Regions from separate parts of the Arthrobacter sp. 01T419 genome, predicted to be linked through region 3. Evidence: riboswitches for the same ligand, from Rfam matches in the RefSeq annotation. Region 3 holds a riboswitch; each other region holds the start of a gene.
The links. A riboswitch is a leader RNA that binds a small molecule or an ion and turns the genes downstream of it on or off. The one in region 3 is predicted to bind cyclic di-AMP.
Positions count from the first base shown of each region.

Region 1: another riboswitch for cyclic di-AMP. It lies ahead of AC1DLO_RS14845 (aggregation-promoting factor C-terminal-like domain-containing protein); the one in region 3 lies ahead of AC1DLO_RS12010 (M23 family metallopeptidase).
Region 2: another riboswitch for cyclic di-AMP. It lies ahead of AC1DLO_RS16340 (hypothetical protein); the one in region 3 lies ahead of AC1DLO_RS12010 (M23 family metallopeptidase).

Region 1 covers NZ_JBFTQF010000009.1:175,738-179,702, reverse strand. The annotation lists gene AC1DLO_RS14855 (response regulator transcription factor) at 453-1,193, shown strand; gene AC1DLO_RS14850 (sensor histidine kinase) at 1,207-2,682, shown strand; cyclic di-AMP (ydaO/yuaA leader) riboswitch at 2,846-3,020, shown strand; gene AC1DLO_RS14845 (aggregation-promoting factor C-terminal-like domain-containing protein) at 3,023-3,754, shown strand; gene AC1DLO_RS14840 (CPBP family intramembrane glutamic endopeptidase) at 3,918-3,965, opposite strand, start outside.
Region 2 covers NZ_JBFTQF010000012.1:3,449-8,134, reverse strand. The annotation lists gene AC1DLO_RS16350 (TetR/AcrR family transcriptional regulator) at 59-808, opposite strand; gene AC1DLO_RS16345 (helix-turn-helix domain-containing protein) at 869-1,273, shown strand; cyclic di-AMP (ydaO/yuaA leader) riboswitch at 1,615-1,765, shown strand; gene AC1DLO_RS16340 (hypothetical protein) at 1,768-2,874, shown strand; gene AC1DLO_RS16335 (PucR family transcriptional regulator) at 3,036-4,250, opposite strand; gene AC1DLO_RS16330 (cation:dicarboxylate symporter family transporter) at 4,312-4,686, opposite strand, start outside.
Region 3 covers NZ_JBFTQF010000006.1:143,331-148,016, reverse strand. The annotation lists gene AC1DLO_RS12015 (NlpC/P60 family protein) at 1-22, opposite strand, end outside; cyclic di-AMP (ydaO/yuaA leader) riboswitch at 28-195, opposite strand; gene AC1DLO_RS12010 (M23 family metallopeptidase) at 342-1,163, opposite strand; cyclic di-AMP (ydaO/yuaA leader) riboswitch at 1,166-1,377, opposite strand; gene AC1DLO_RS12005 (iron-dependent transcriptional repressor DtxR) at 1,502-2,197, opposite strand; gene serC (phosphoserine transaminase) at 2,513-3,643, shown strand; gene AC1DLO_RS11995 (MFS transporter) at 3,668-4,686, opposite strand, start outside.

The DNA of each region.
Region 1 (3,965 bases), on a different contig from region 3:
GGACCCAGGTTCGGACCCAGGTGCGGAGGGGTTGTTTTGCTGATCCATGGTGTTCTCCATCGAAGTCGGGACTGTTGTGTCGAAGTTGTCCTTGTCCCAAACAGCGTCAGCCTCTTTGCTGTGTGCGGGCTGTGTCGAACGGCAGGCCTTCCTGTGACCTCCCGCGGTGTTGTGACAGATTCTGCTGGATCATTCGCTGCCATCGAGCGCCAGGCCCCGTGATCGTGCGGATCGCCCGGCTGGACTGAGGAGTGATCCAGCAGAATCCGACGCCGCCCCCGCCGAAACCCGCGCCCAGTGCCCCATCCGGCCCCGGGAACAAAGCCGCCATTGCGCGTCGGGCGTCCGGTGCCGTTGTACCGTGCAGTTGGTCAGGTGGCTAGGCTGAGACTCACAGGGTGCTCACAGCATCGGCAAAGCACCGGCAAACCGGCAGAATGGAGAGTTGTCCCATGGCATCCTCGCACTCCATGACCAACAACCTTCCCCAGCTCAGCCACCCGGACGGTTCCCCCATCCGCGCCCTTGTGGTGGACGACGAACCCAGCCTCGCCGAGCTCATGAGCATGGGCCTCCGCATGGCGGGTTGGTCCGTAGCCGTGGCGGGCGACGGTCCCGCAGCGGTAAAGCTCGCCAAGGATTTCCGGCCGGATGTCCTGGTGCTGGATGTGATGCTTCCAGGGTTCGACGGCGTTGAGCTGTTGGGCAGGATCCGCGCCTTTGCCCCTGAGGTGCCTGCGCTCTTCCTCACCGCGAAGGACGACGTCCAGGACCGCATCGTCGGGTTGGCCGCCGGCGGGGACGACTACGTCACCAAGCCGTTCAGCATGGAAGAAGTCCTGCTGCGCCTGCACCGCCTGGTCCAGCGTTCCGGCGTGGCCGCGATGGACACGGCCGAACTGGTTGTGGGCGACCTGACCCTGAACGTAGACACCCGCGAAGTCACCCGCGGGGGCGAAGACATCCAGCTCACGGCAACCCAATTCGAACTCCTGCGCTACCTCATGGAGAATCCCAAGCGCGTGGTCAGCAAGGCCCAGATCCTGGACCGCGTGTGGGACTACGATTTTGGCGGGCAAGCCAACATCGTGGAGCTCTACATCTCATACCTGCGCAAGAAAATCGAAGCCAACCACCCGCCCATGATCCACACGGTGCGCGGGGCCGGCTACGTCATCAAGCCCGCCGAATAGCCCGGGGCGCCGAATGTCCGCACTCTCGGGTATCCCTCGCCAAACGGATCACCAGTGGTTCAATCCATCAACCTGGCACCTGCGCACACGCCTGATCCTGGTCTCCATGGCCCTCCTCGTGGCCATCTGTGGAGCCGTGGGCGTCGTCAGCTACGCCTCCATGGACCTGTTTCTCACGAAGCAGCTCGACGAGCAATTGATGCAGGCCTCCCATGGCCGCCCGCCCATAGGTGATCCAAATGGACGCTCGGATCCTTTGGATGCCCGGGGTCAGAGCATCGGCACGCTGAATGCCCGCATTCTTGGCGGGCAAGTGAGCAGCGCTGGATTCTTGTCCCCGGACGCCACACGTACGAACTTGTCACCCAACGATGCCGCGGTGCTGTTGGCGCTGCCCCACGATGGACGTCCGGTTGATCGGAGCCTTTCCAAGGGCGGCTACCGATTGGTGGCCACCGCAACCCCCTACGGCGATGTGATCATCACTGGCCTGCCACTCGCCTCAAAAGAGGATACCGAGGCCTCGCTCGTGTGGACCATGGTGCTGGTGTCCTTGGGCGGACTGGTGCTGATTGGACTCGCGGGAACTGTGTTGATCCGCCGCACCATGCGCCCACTAGAGCAACTCTCCGACGTTGCCACGAAGGTGTCGAAGCTTCCGCTCGACGCCGGTGAGGTGGCGCTCGCGGTGCGCGTTCCGGCGTCGGCGGCCCACCCGGGTACAGAGGTGGGAAGCGTCGGCCATGCTTTGAACCTGATGCTGGACAATGTTTCCAGCGCCCTCGAGGCACGCCAGCTGAGCGAAACCAAGGTGCGCCAGTTCGTGGCCGATGCCTCGCACGAGCTCCGGACTCCGCTGACGGCGATCCGCGGCTACACCGAGCTGTTGCGCATGACGGAGAAGTTCACCGAGGACGGCCGCAAGTCCCTGGGCCGGGTCCAGAGCCAGTCCGAGCGAATGACCACCCTCGTGGAGGACCTCCTGTTGTTGGCGCGGTTGGACGAAGGCAAGGCACCGGAGTTCACCGACGTGGACCTCACACAGTTGGTGATAGAGACCGTCAGTGACGAGAAAGTCATGGCCCCCGAGCACATCTGGCAGCTCAAGCTCCCGGATGAGCCCCTCACGGTCCGCGGAGACACCACGCAACTCCACCAAGTCCTGGCCAATCTGCTCTCCAATGCCCGTAAACACACAGAGGCGGGCACCACGGTGGTCACGGGAGTCATGCGCTCGGCCGATGGCAGCGCCGTGGTCACAGTGACCGACAACGGTCCCGGCATTCCGCCTGAATTCCAAGGCAGGATCTTCTCCCGCTTTGCCCGCGCCGACGCCGCGCGTTCCGGTTCCGAGGGCACGTCCGGGCTCGGCTTGTCGATCGTTGAGTCCATTGTCCAGGCCCATGGCGGCACTGTTGAGGTAGTCTCGCGTCCGGGCCGGACGGAGTTTGCCGTGCGCCTTCCGGCGCTCAGGACCGCCACGGCCTGAAGACCATCCGGAAGATCACGACGCCGGAGCGCGGCGAGCGCAAGTCGGCGCACCGGCGTCGTGATCTCCGTTACCTAAATGTGACTTAAGCGGGGACCTCCTGTACCGTCGAATAGGTGCGCAGGGTATCCCCGGCCACCGCCGGGTAGGCGCCGAGCTCTGCCACTGCCCGGTGCCCGAACACTCCAGGCAGAGACGGGGGACCCAGGTCTCCGGGCAAGCGCTCATGTTGAGCCGGCCCTAGGGGTGAAGCCGTACCGCCACGATTCTCAGTGGCCACGGCCGGATGACCTCATCCGAATCCGACAGCTAACTCCGCAGGCGTTGAGAGGCAATCACCATGTCTGGTTCCAAGAATCAGTCGCGCCCTGTTGCGCGCCACCGCGGCGAACCTGCCCGGACAAACAAGTCACGTTCCACCCTGAGGCGAGCAGCCGCAAACCTCGGCCCCAGCCAGCGCATGGCCGTTGTTGCCGGCGTTGTTGCTGTGTTCCTCGGGGCAGGCGCAGCCAGCCAGGCCGCCGGACAGGCCATCAGCGCCCAGGACCTGAGCCGGGCGTCCGAATCGCGCACCGTCGCAGAGCACAACGCGACCCCGTCCGCCACCGCCACGCCATCGGCGAGCGCAAGTGCCAGCGCAAGTGCCAAGCCGAGCACCGCGCCGACTCAGGCACCTGCTCCCGCTCCGGCCGCCGTCGTTCCCCAGGCCGCCGCACCGGCAGCGCCGGTGGCACCCGCCGCTCCCGCAGCTCCGGTCGCCGTCGATGACCCCGCCGGCGCCCAGGCCTACGCCGCGAGCATGCTTTCTTCCTACGGTTGGGGCCAGGGCGAAATGTCTGCCTTGATCACCTTGTGGAACAAGGAATCCGATTGGCGGACCACTGCCACCAACGCATCGAGCGGCGCTTACGGCATTGTGCAGTCGTTGCCCGGCGAAAAGATGGCCTCGGAAGGCGCCGATTGGCAGACCAACTACCAGACCCAGATCCGCTGGGGCCTGAACTACATCAAGCAACGCTACGGATCCCCGTCCGCGGCTTGGGCCTTCCACTTGGCCCACAACTGGTACTAGACGCACCAAGCACTCAAGAGGTCCGTCCCGTCAGGGGCGGACTTCCGCGTCCTTAATCGGCTCAGTCCTTTGGGGGACTGCTGTCGCTTGTCGGCGGCATGTCTGAGATCTGTGCCAGCATCCGCTCTCTGGGAGCTGCCCGTGACCACGGGCCCTCAGGAAGCTAGGAGACGAAGGACAGGAATCCCAAGTAGATCGGCATGTCCACACC
Region 2 (4,686 bases), on a different contig from region 3:
TTTGATGGGGAACCCGAATGATCCAGCAGAATCTACGCCCGGTCCGAGGAAACCCGAGCTAGGCCAGGGCGTCGCGAACCGCTTGAAGGATCTGCTCTGTACCGGCCGCAGGATCCAGGACGGCAACCACGACGGCGGGACGGTCACTCTCCAGATGAGCCTGCCCGCCCGCCTCGTCGGCCGGAACCCGGGCCGGTCCCCCGGCGAAAGTGTCAGCCAGAACACCCAGCTCCCGCGCGAGTCGGCCGGCCAGCTCTTGGGCCTCAGTTTCCGGCGCCTCATCCTCTGCCTGCTCGCCACCGGCGGCCGCCCGCAGCCATTGGCGCAGGGCGCTATTGTGCACCGCGATGACGGACGCAGCAAACGCCACGGCAGTGAGTTCCCGGTTCTCGCCTTCGGGCAAGGCCGCTTGCAGATAACTTCGAAAAGCCCGCTGATAGCGATGCGTCATGACCAATTCACGATCACGAAGGGCGGGCACCTGGCGCAGGAGCTCGTAGCGGGCCAGCGAGGTTTCCCGGTGGCCTACATGGTGGTCAAAGACCAAGAGCGCCGCTTCCACGACAGAACGCAACGGAGCCGCCGTCGTGCGCAAAAGCAACTCTTGGACGCGCGCCAGAATCCGGTCGTGATCAGCGAAAACGACGTCCTCTTTGGAACCGAACTTGCGGAAGAACGTGCTGCGGCTGACGCCCGCGGCGTCGGCGAGATCGTCCACGGAGGTTGCGTCGTAGCCTTGCCGCACCAGCAGTTCGATTGCGGCCGCCACAGCGGGGCTCGGATCCGGATTGGCGGGGTAGTTGACCATAGGCGTGAATCTAACACGGCGGCGTAACCGCGCAGCCTCGAGCGCAGCTAGGCTTCTGCCATGGCATTGATAGCTCCCCGCATGACGCCTGGCCTGCCCGCAGACGACGCCCGGAACCTTGCAGCCTCACTCCAGGACAGCAACGACATTACCGTTTTCGTCGACGGCACGGTCCACCGGCTGCCGGATCAGGCGAGGGACGCCGTCGTCGATCTCCTCGGCCGGCTAAGCCGCGGCGAAGCGGTGACCGTCAGCAGCGTGGAGGAAATGCTCACGACGTCGCGGGCTGCCGAACTCGCGGGGATCTCGCACACCTACCTTCGCAACATGACCGATCGTGGCGAAATACCTGTCGAATACCGTGGCACGCACCGCCGGATCCGGCTCGCAGACATCATGGCGTGGCTGGAGACGCAGAAGCGCAAGCAAGCGGCAACGGCCGCCGGAGATGACGCCGTCAGCTAAAGGTGCGGATCGGGAAGCAACGCCGCGTCAGCTTTCGACTTCGCCGCCGGTGATGGTTCCGCGCCAGGCTCCTGTTTCGACTTCCCTGCCTTCAATGAATACCGGTCCGGCCCTGAACGGTTCGGGGGCCATGGGGCCTCAACTGCACGCCAGAACGAACTATGGGCAGGAACATAGTTCGTTCTGGCGTGCAGTACCGACCGGGTGCCCTGACACACGCCGGGCCCGCTCCAGGCTCCCTCGTTATCTAAATGTGACTTTGCTGGCCGGCTGATGTACCGTCGAGGGGCGACCCATTCCCCAACTGGGCCGCTTCCGGGTTGACGCCGAGCTCTGCCGCAACCCGGATTCCGCTAGACCCGCGGCAGAGACGGGGGACCCAGAGTCTCCGGGCCTATTTCTCCACAGGCCCTCGGGGTGAAGCCGCCACGTGCGGCCGGACGGCCTCGTCCGAACCCGACAGCTAACCTCGAAGGCGTTGAGAGGCAATCACCATGTCCCCAACCATGGATCAGCCTCGCCGTGCCCAAGTGGCGGGCGAGCGCACCAAACCAACCGGACGCCGTCGGGCCCAAGACAGCGCAACGTTCATCCCTGCGCAGGCTCCAGAACCTTTGAGTTCGACGGCGGCACCCACCACCGCGAAAACCCCGACGACGGCGGCACCCACCACGCGAGCGGCCGCCCGCGCGGCCGAGCGGGAGCGGGCCGCACAAGCCAGCTCCGCCCCGGAACCCGCCACCGCAGCCATCCCGACGGTGGCAACAACGCCGGCGGAACCAGCCCCCGCCGAACCCGCAGCCCCCGAGGCTGCACCGAACCAGAAGACCCAGGCCGCCGAAACTCGGAAGGCAGCCACGACCGCCCAGCGCGCGGTTCCTCGTGCCGGCTTCGGTCAGATGTCCTTCGCCGGTTCGTCGTTCAGCCGGGAACCTCATGCCGTCCTGAAGAAGGCTGCGACCATCCGGACGATGAGCAACCGGATGGCCGTGGTGGCCGGAGCCCTCGGCATCTTGTTGACGGCGGGTTCCCTGGGCCAGGCCCTTGAGTTGCCCTTCTTCGGCCAGGAATCCCAAGCCCAGGACGCAGACAGCCAAAGCTCCGTCCAGCCTCAGGACCCTTCCACCGCGGGCAGCGTCTCCCCCGACGCAACAGCTTCACCGTCGGCAACCGCCACGGCTGCCAAGGCCGGTCAAACCGCGACCGACCCGGCGCAAGGGCCGCAAGCGCCCGCCGCCGTCGCGCCGTCGAGTGCTGGAGCACCATCGGTCTCCGTTCAGGTCCCCTCCGTCATCCCATCAGCGCTGCCCCCAAGCCTTGCTCCTGTGCCGGCCGTTCCGACGCAGGGCCCGGCGCAGCCTGCTCCGGTTCCCAGCCCGGCTCCCCCGGTCACGGTCACTCCAACACCGACGCCGACGCCTACTGACCCGTCCTCGCCGACGCCCACTCCCACCGATCCGCCCTCCCACACGCCACCTGGGCAATCGAAGCCGAAACCGCCGGTAAAGCCCAGCAGCGCACCGACGGCTTCGTCGCAGCCAGCTCAGCCGGGCTTCGACTTGGGAGCGATTTTGGACGCTGCAAGCGGGATCCTGCAGTGAGGATGGGACAGCATCGAACATCATCCGTCGAGTGGCACGGGCGGTGCTGCCAGAGCACCCGGACGCAGATGAATGAGCGCCGCCCCGACCGCTGGCGCTGCAGCCTTCAGCTAAGGCCGTTCAAGCGGTAAACGAGTGCGGCCTCCAGTAACAGCGCAGCCTCAAATCCGAGGACGGCCCGCCCAGCGGCGCGCCTTGAGCGTTGCGTGGAGTTCGAGCCGGATAGCACCATTCAACGGATCCGCACCGATGAGTTGCCGGACCCTGGCCAGGCGGTTGTAGATGCTGCTGCGGTGCAAATGCAGCTTCGCGGCCACGTCCTGGACTGAGCCGTCGCTGTCGTAGAGCAGTTCGAGGACGGGCAGGAGCTCGCCGTTGCGGTCGGCGTCCTCGATCGCCTGGAAATAGGACGAGCCCGAATCGTCCCAACCGCCGGGTGCCTGCAGCCGTTCGAACAACTGGTAGATCCCTGCCGAACGGCTGTCCACGAGCTCACCGAGCGGAGGATCGACGGCGGCAGCCTGGGCCGCGAGCTTCGACTGCCGGTACGCCCGCCCCAGTTGGCGGATGACCGAAAACGGCTCACTGATGCCCAGGATGACCCGGTCCACCTTCCGGCCGGCCCGCTTGGCGAGCTCCAGCTGATAGTGGACCAAGACCTGGGCATGTTCTGCCCGTCCGCCGGTTTCGCGGAACAGCAGGACCGAATGCGTCTCGGTGCCAGCGCTGAAAAGGACCGAATCGACGCCGATAGTGGCCTGCAGCGCGGCGGAACGGTGCGTCAGCGTGGCTGCGATGGGATCGGAGACGCCGCCGCTGTCCTCGGCGTCGAGCACGGTCACCAGCTGCCACGGGCCCCGGCCCTGGACCTCCTTCCATCCGGCCACGGCCGCCACCGCGTTGGATTCGCCCTGGCATGCAGCCAGGAATTCCTGCTCGCGGCGGCGCCGGAACTCCGATTCGGCCGTATTGGAATCGAGCAGCAACCCCGCGAGGAGGTCCAGCTCGTCCCGCACTCCTGGCAACTGGGCGAGGATCGCCGTCGCGGTCTGTTCGTCAAGGTCCTGCTGGACCCAGAGGTACCCCACGCGGAACCCGCGCACCAGCAGCGGGACGCAGACGCGCCCCACCATACCGAGTTCCTCATTGGCGGGCACGACGACGGGACGCACCGCGGTGGCGATGCCGTGCGAGAGCTGCCAGGCACTGACGTCCACCGGGACTTTCTTGCTGAGGAGGAAATTCACGCGGACGCGGTCGGCGTGGGACTGGTTGGAGCTGTAGGCGAGCAGGACACCGTCGAGATCTTCCAGGGAGAGTCCGCGGCCCAATTTGAGTGCGACGTCCTCGACGATCTTCTCCACGTCCTGTTGCATGGAGCAAGACTACTTTGCCCGCTGCCCACGAGTGGCTGGACTTGTTTATCTAGCGTGGCATCTATCCGACGCGGACCGGCACGGGAGCCTCGTCGGCCTTTTCGGGGAGGGCGCCTTCTCCCAGGAAGGCACGAAGCATGGCGTCCCGATCGAACTCGCCTTCCCATTTCGCCACAACAAAGGTGGCCACGCAGTTACCGAGCAGGTTCACCACCACCCGCATGGAGTCCATCAGCCGGTCCGCGCCAAGGAGAAGCGCGACGCCCGCAACCGGGAAGATCCCCAATGCACCGGCAGTGGCCGACAAAGCGAGGAAGGCTGACCCGGGAACCCCTGCCATGCCCTTGGATGTGAGCATGAGGATCCCCAGCGCCACGAGCTGCTGTCCGAGATCGAGATGGTGCCCGAAAGCCTGGGCGAGAAAAAGCAGGGAGAT
Region 3 (4,686 bases):
CAAGAGTAGAGCGTGAAGACACGTTAAAAGGCCTCTCCCTATGCCCGCGAGGTAAGCTGTCGGATTCGGATGGGAGTCATCCGGCCGCAATGCTTCCCGTGGGAAACAAGTGCGACTTAACCCCAAGGCCATCGGTGAAGATGACCAAAAGTGGGTCCCCCGCCTCTGCCAGACGATGTTTTGCGAACGGAACCTCGGGCAGTGGCAGAGCTAGGCAATCCACCCGAGTGCATCAACTCTCTAAAAGTTGATGCGAGTTAGACGGTACATGAGTTTTGGCTGAATGTCACATTCAGGTCACGGAGCGTGACAAGCATGCGAGAGACGGCCATCGGATTGGCTTACAGCCAGCCCAAGGGATCAACGACATCGCCGTTGACCATGACTTCAAAATGGAGGTGGCAGCCGGTCGAGGCGCCAGTTGTGCCGCTCAATGCGATGACGTCGCCACGGTTGACCGTTTGGCCCACCTGGACGTTGAACGAGGACAAGTGGTTATACGTGGTTTCCAGGCCGTTGCCGTGGTCCACCACAATGCGGTTTCCACCGCCATATGGGTGCCAGCCCGCGAAAGTAACCTTGCCGGCGGCAGCCGCATGCACCTGGGTGCCACATTGGGCCACGAAGTCCTGGCCGCGGTGGAACTCCCCCAGGCCTCCCGTAATGGGGTTCACGCGGTAACCGAACGGCGAGGCCGTAGTCAGAGTGTCCAACGGAGCCCCGAGGGTCCCTTTGGAGGACGACGTCTTGATGCTGCCGACGGACTGCGCGCTCAAGAGCTGCTTGAGCTTGCTATCAGGATCCGCCGTGGTGGATACCGCAGCGCGGCTGAAATCGATCGTGGCACTGGCCGCAGCCGGAATCTCGGGCTGCGTCCCCGTCAAAGCGGCCGAAGCCTGATTCGATTCCGCAGTGGCCGTCAATGCGCCCGTACCAGGCATCGCAACCGTCAGGATGAGGCCCGTGGCGGCGAGGGCGACACCAGCCTTCTGTCCCGCACCGCTCGCGGCGGCGAAATCGGCCATTTGCCGCAAGGGGCCTTTGCGGCGGCGCACTTCGCGATGCGGATCGCGGGGCCGGTCGTGCGCAACGACTTGCGTGGTCCGCAGCTCAGCAGTAGGACCGGACGCGCGTCTGCGGCCCCTGGTGTTCTGCGTGGTCAAAGTTTTCCTCTCTGGCAAGCCTGCGAAGTTAGCTGTCGGATTCGGGTCAGAGAGTTCTTGGACCCGGTCCGCACGAAGTCCTCGAAGCACAGAAGAGTCCCCGGAGAGGGTTCTGCGCTTTGTGCACTTCCGCTGCGGACTTCACCCCAAGGCCGTCTTTCGACCGCCGCTGGTGGTTCCCCCGCTTCTGCCAATGAATGGACTAATCCACCCGATCCGTTGGCAGAACTAGGCTTCGGATCAGGTAACGCTTTGGTATCGGCGCCAGTAGTCAACTATAGGGGATTAACCCCCGCAGTAATAATTTCGTTATCTTGGCCAGGAGCCTGGCAGACGAGCTAAGCGACGGTGACGAACACGTGCGACGCAACCTCAGGCGGCAGCTCCAGCGCACCGTCGATATTGGGCACGCGAACGGAGATGTACTCCCCCACCCGTTCCAGGGAAACCCTGGCTCCGGGCCGAATTCCACCCTCGTCCAGCTGCACCAGCAGCTCCGGTTCCACTTGGATCGGCTCAGCCAACCGGCTGACAGTGACCCTGTTATCCGGTGAGTATCCGTTCATCGCTTCAAGAAGGTTGACCACACCATCCGTAAAGGCGTGGGACGCGACTCCGCCCAATGCTTCGAGTCCCGGGATGGGGTTGCCATAGGGAGATTCCGTGGGATGGTCCAGGAGCTCGTAGAGCCGCCGTTCCACGCGCTCGCTCATAACGTGTTCCCAACGGCATGCTTCGTCGTGGACATAGGCCCAGTCCAGTCCGATGACGTCGGCCAGGAGCCGCTCGGCGAGACGGTGCTTGCGCATGACCTCGGTGGCACGTTTCCGCCCGGTTTCGGTCAGCTCAAGGTGCCGATCGTTGGAAACAATCACCAGGCCGTCGCGCTCCATCCGCCCGATCGTCTGGGAAACGGTGGGACCAGAGTGCCGCAGGCGCTCGGCGATGCGTGCGCGAAGAGCCACAATGTTCTCTTCTTCAAGCTCCAAAATGGTCCGAAGATACATCTCAGTGGTATCGATCAGATCCGTCATCCAGCTCAGCTCCTCGAGCGCAGTATCTTGCGTATTTTCCACCGTACCGCAGCCGGCCAGGCGGTCGACCCGCCGGTCGTCCTGGGCCGGGCGCCAGCTCCAAGCTTAGCTTATTTAGAATTACTCTGGATAATTCTTGGGCCTACCCTCGCGTCCCGCCCCTGCCCACCGGAACGAACGCTTTCCACGTGGCGGACTATGAAGCGTTCAGTTCTGTCCCCGCCCGCAGAGTCAGGCAGAATTGGGGAGTCGAAGGGGGCAGCTTGCCACCTGCCACGACCCATCTAGGCCGCTACTTCACCATTGGAGCATCCCGTGAGCGACAACAGCATCACTATCCCCGCCGATTTGCTGCCCAAGGACGGCCGCTTCGGCGCCGGGCCCTCCAAGGTCCGCCCGGAGCAGATCGAAGCACTGTCCGCTGCCTCAACAACAATCCTCGGCACCTCCCACCGCCAGGCCCCAGTCAAGAACCTGGTGGGATCCGTCCGCGAGGGACTCAGCCAGTTCTTCCGTGCGCCCGAGGGATACGAGGTGATTCTCGGCGTCGGAGGCTCCACCGCGTTCTGGGACGTCGCCAGTTTCGGCCTGGTGGAGAAGAAGGCACAGCACCTCTCCTTTGGTGAGTTCGGCTCCAAGTTCGCCTCGGCCACCAACAAAGCGCCTTTCCTGGAAGCCTCCTCCATCATCAAGTCCGAGCCCGGCACGCGCCCGGTTTCCCATGCCGAGGCCGGCGTGGACGTTTACGCATGGCCGCAAAACGAAACCTCAACTGGTGTGGCTGCTCCGGTCAAGCGCGTTGAGGGTGCCGACGAGGGTTCACTTGTCTTGGTGGACGCGACCTCGGCCGCCGGCGGCCTGGATGTGGACGTTGCCGAGGCTGATGTCTACTACTTCGCACCGCAGAAGAACTTTGCCTCCGACGGTGGCCTGTGGCTTGGCCTCTTCTCCCCTGCCGCCCTTGAGCGCGCCGCACGCGTCAAGGCAAGTGGCCGCTGGATCCCCGATTTCCTTGATCTGCAGACGGCTATCGACAACTCGAAGCTCAACCAGACCTACAACACGCCGTCGCTGACGACCCTGGTGACGCTTGACGCCCAGGTCCAGTGGCTCAACAAGAGCGGTGGCTTGGACTTCGCAAGCAAGCGCACTGCGGACTCCGCAGGCCGCATCTACAACTGGGCCGAGGCTTCCGAGTACGCCACCCCGTTCGTGGCAAAGGCTGAAGACCGCTCAAACGTCATTGCCACGATCGACTTCGATGATTCAATCGACGCCGCGGCCATTGCGAAGGTGCTGCGCGCCAATGGGATCGTGGACACGGAGCCGTACCGCAAGCTGGGCCGCAACCAGCTCCGCATCGCTACCTTCGTTGCCATTGAACCGGACGATGTTTCGGCGCTGCTCGCCAGCATCGACTTCGTAGTGGGTGAACTGAAGAAGTAGGAGCCCACCGCGGCGTTCCCGCGGTCAGGAGTTGTCGGCGTCGTCCGGGTGTGGATCCCGGGCGGCGCCAGCCCTCTTAACGGCGCCGTTCCCGTTAACACCACTGGCACCTTGGGACTCGATACGGAAGAACCGCAATCCGCGGGCGCTACTGTCGAAGCGGAGCCGCAACTGGCGCGCGCGGATGATCCAGATGATGCCGACGACGGCGGTGCTGGCACCGGCAGCCGCTGCCACGCCAACGGCCCAGCGGGGTCCGGCCACGTTGGACACCCAGCCGACGAAGGGTGCCCCGATGGGCGTTCCTCCCATGAAAATGGCCATGTACAGCGCCATAACCCTGCCGCGCATGACAGGTTCGGTAGTGGACTGCACATAGCCGTTGGCGCTGGTGATCATGGTCAAGGCGAACAGGCCGCACGGAATCAGGGCCAAGGCAAACATGGTGTAGTTCGGCGCCAGGGCGGCAAATCCGCTAGCGATGCCGAACCCGCCGGACGCGGCGAAGATGAGCCGCATCCGTGGCCTGCCGCGCCGGGCGGCCAGCAACGCTCCCGCGACTGAGCCGATTGCCATGATCGAGTTGAGGAGCCCGAATGCACCTGCGTCCATGCCGAATTCCGTGCCAACCATCGCCGCGATGAAGAGGACGAAGTTCAGGCCGAACGTGCCCATGATGAAGATCGCGACGAGGACCACCATGATGTCGGGGCGGTTGCGCACATAGCGGAGCCCTTCACGGATCCGTCCTTTGCCCGCGGCCGCCCGGGGCTGGACGCGCAGGGAGGAGAGGGGGATCGCGCGGATCGCGCCAAGCATCGCCACAAAGGTCAGCGTATTGATCATGAACACCCAGCCCGGCCCCACGGCGACGGTCAACATGCCGGCCACGGCTGGACCGATCATGCGGGCAACGTTGAACGAGGCGCTGTTCAACGCAACGGCGTTGGAGAGGTAGTCGTCCTTGACGAGCTCCGAAACGAACGTCTGGCGAACCGGGGCGTCTAGCGCCGAGACGACGCCGAGCACCAAGGCGAACACGT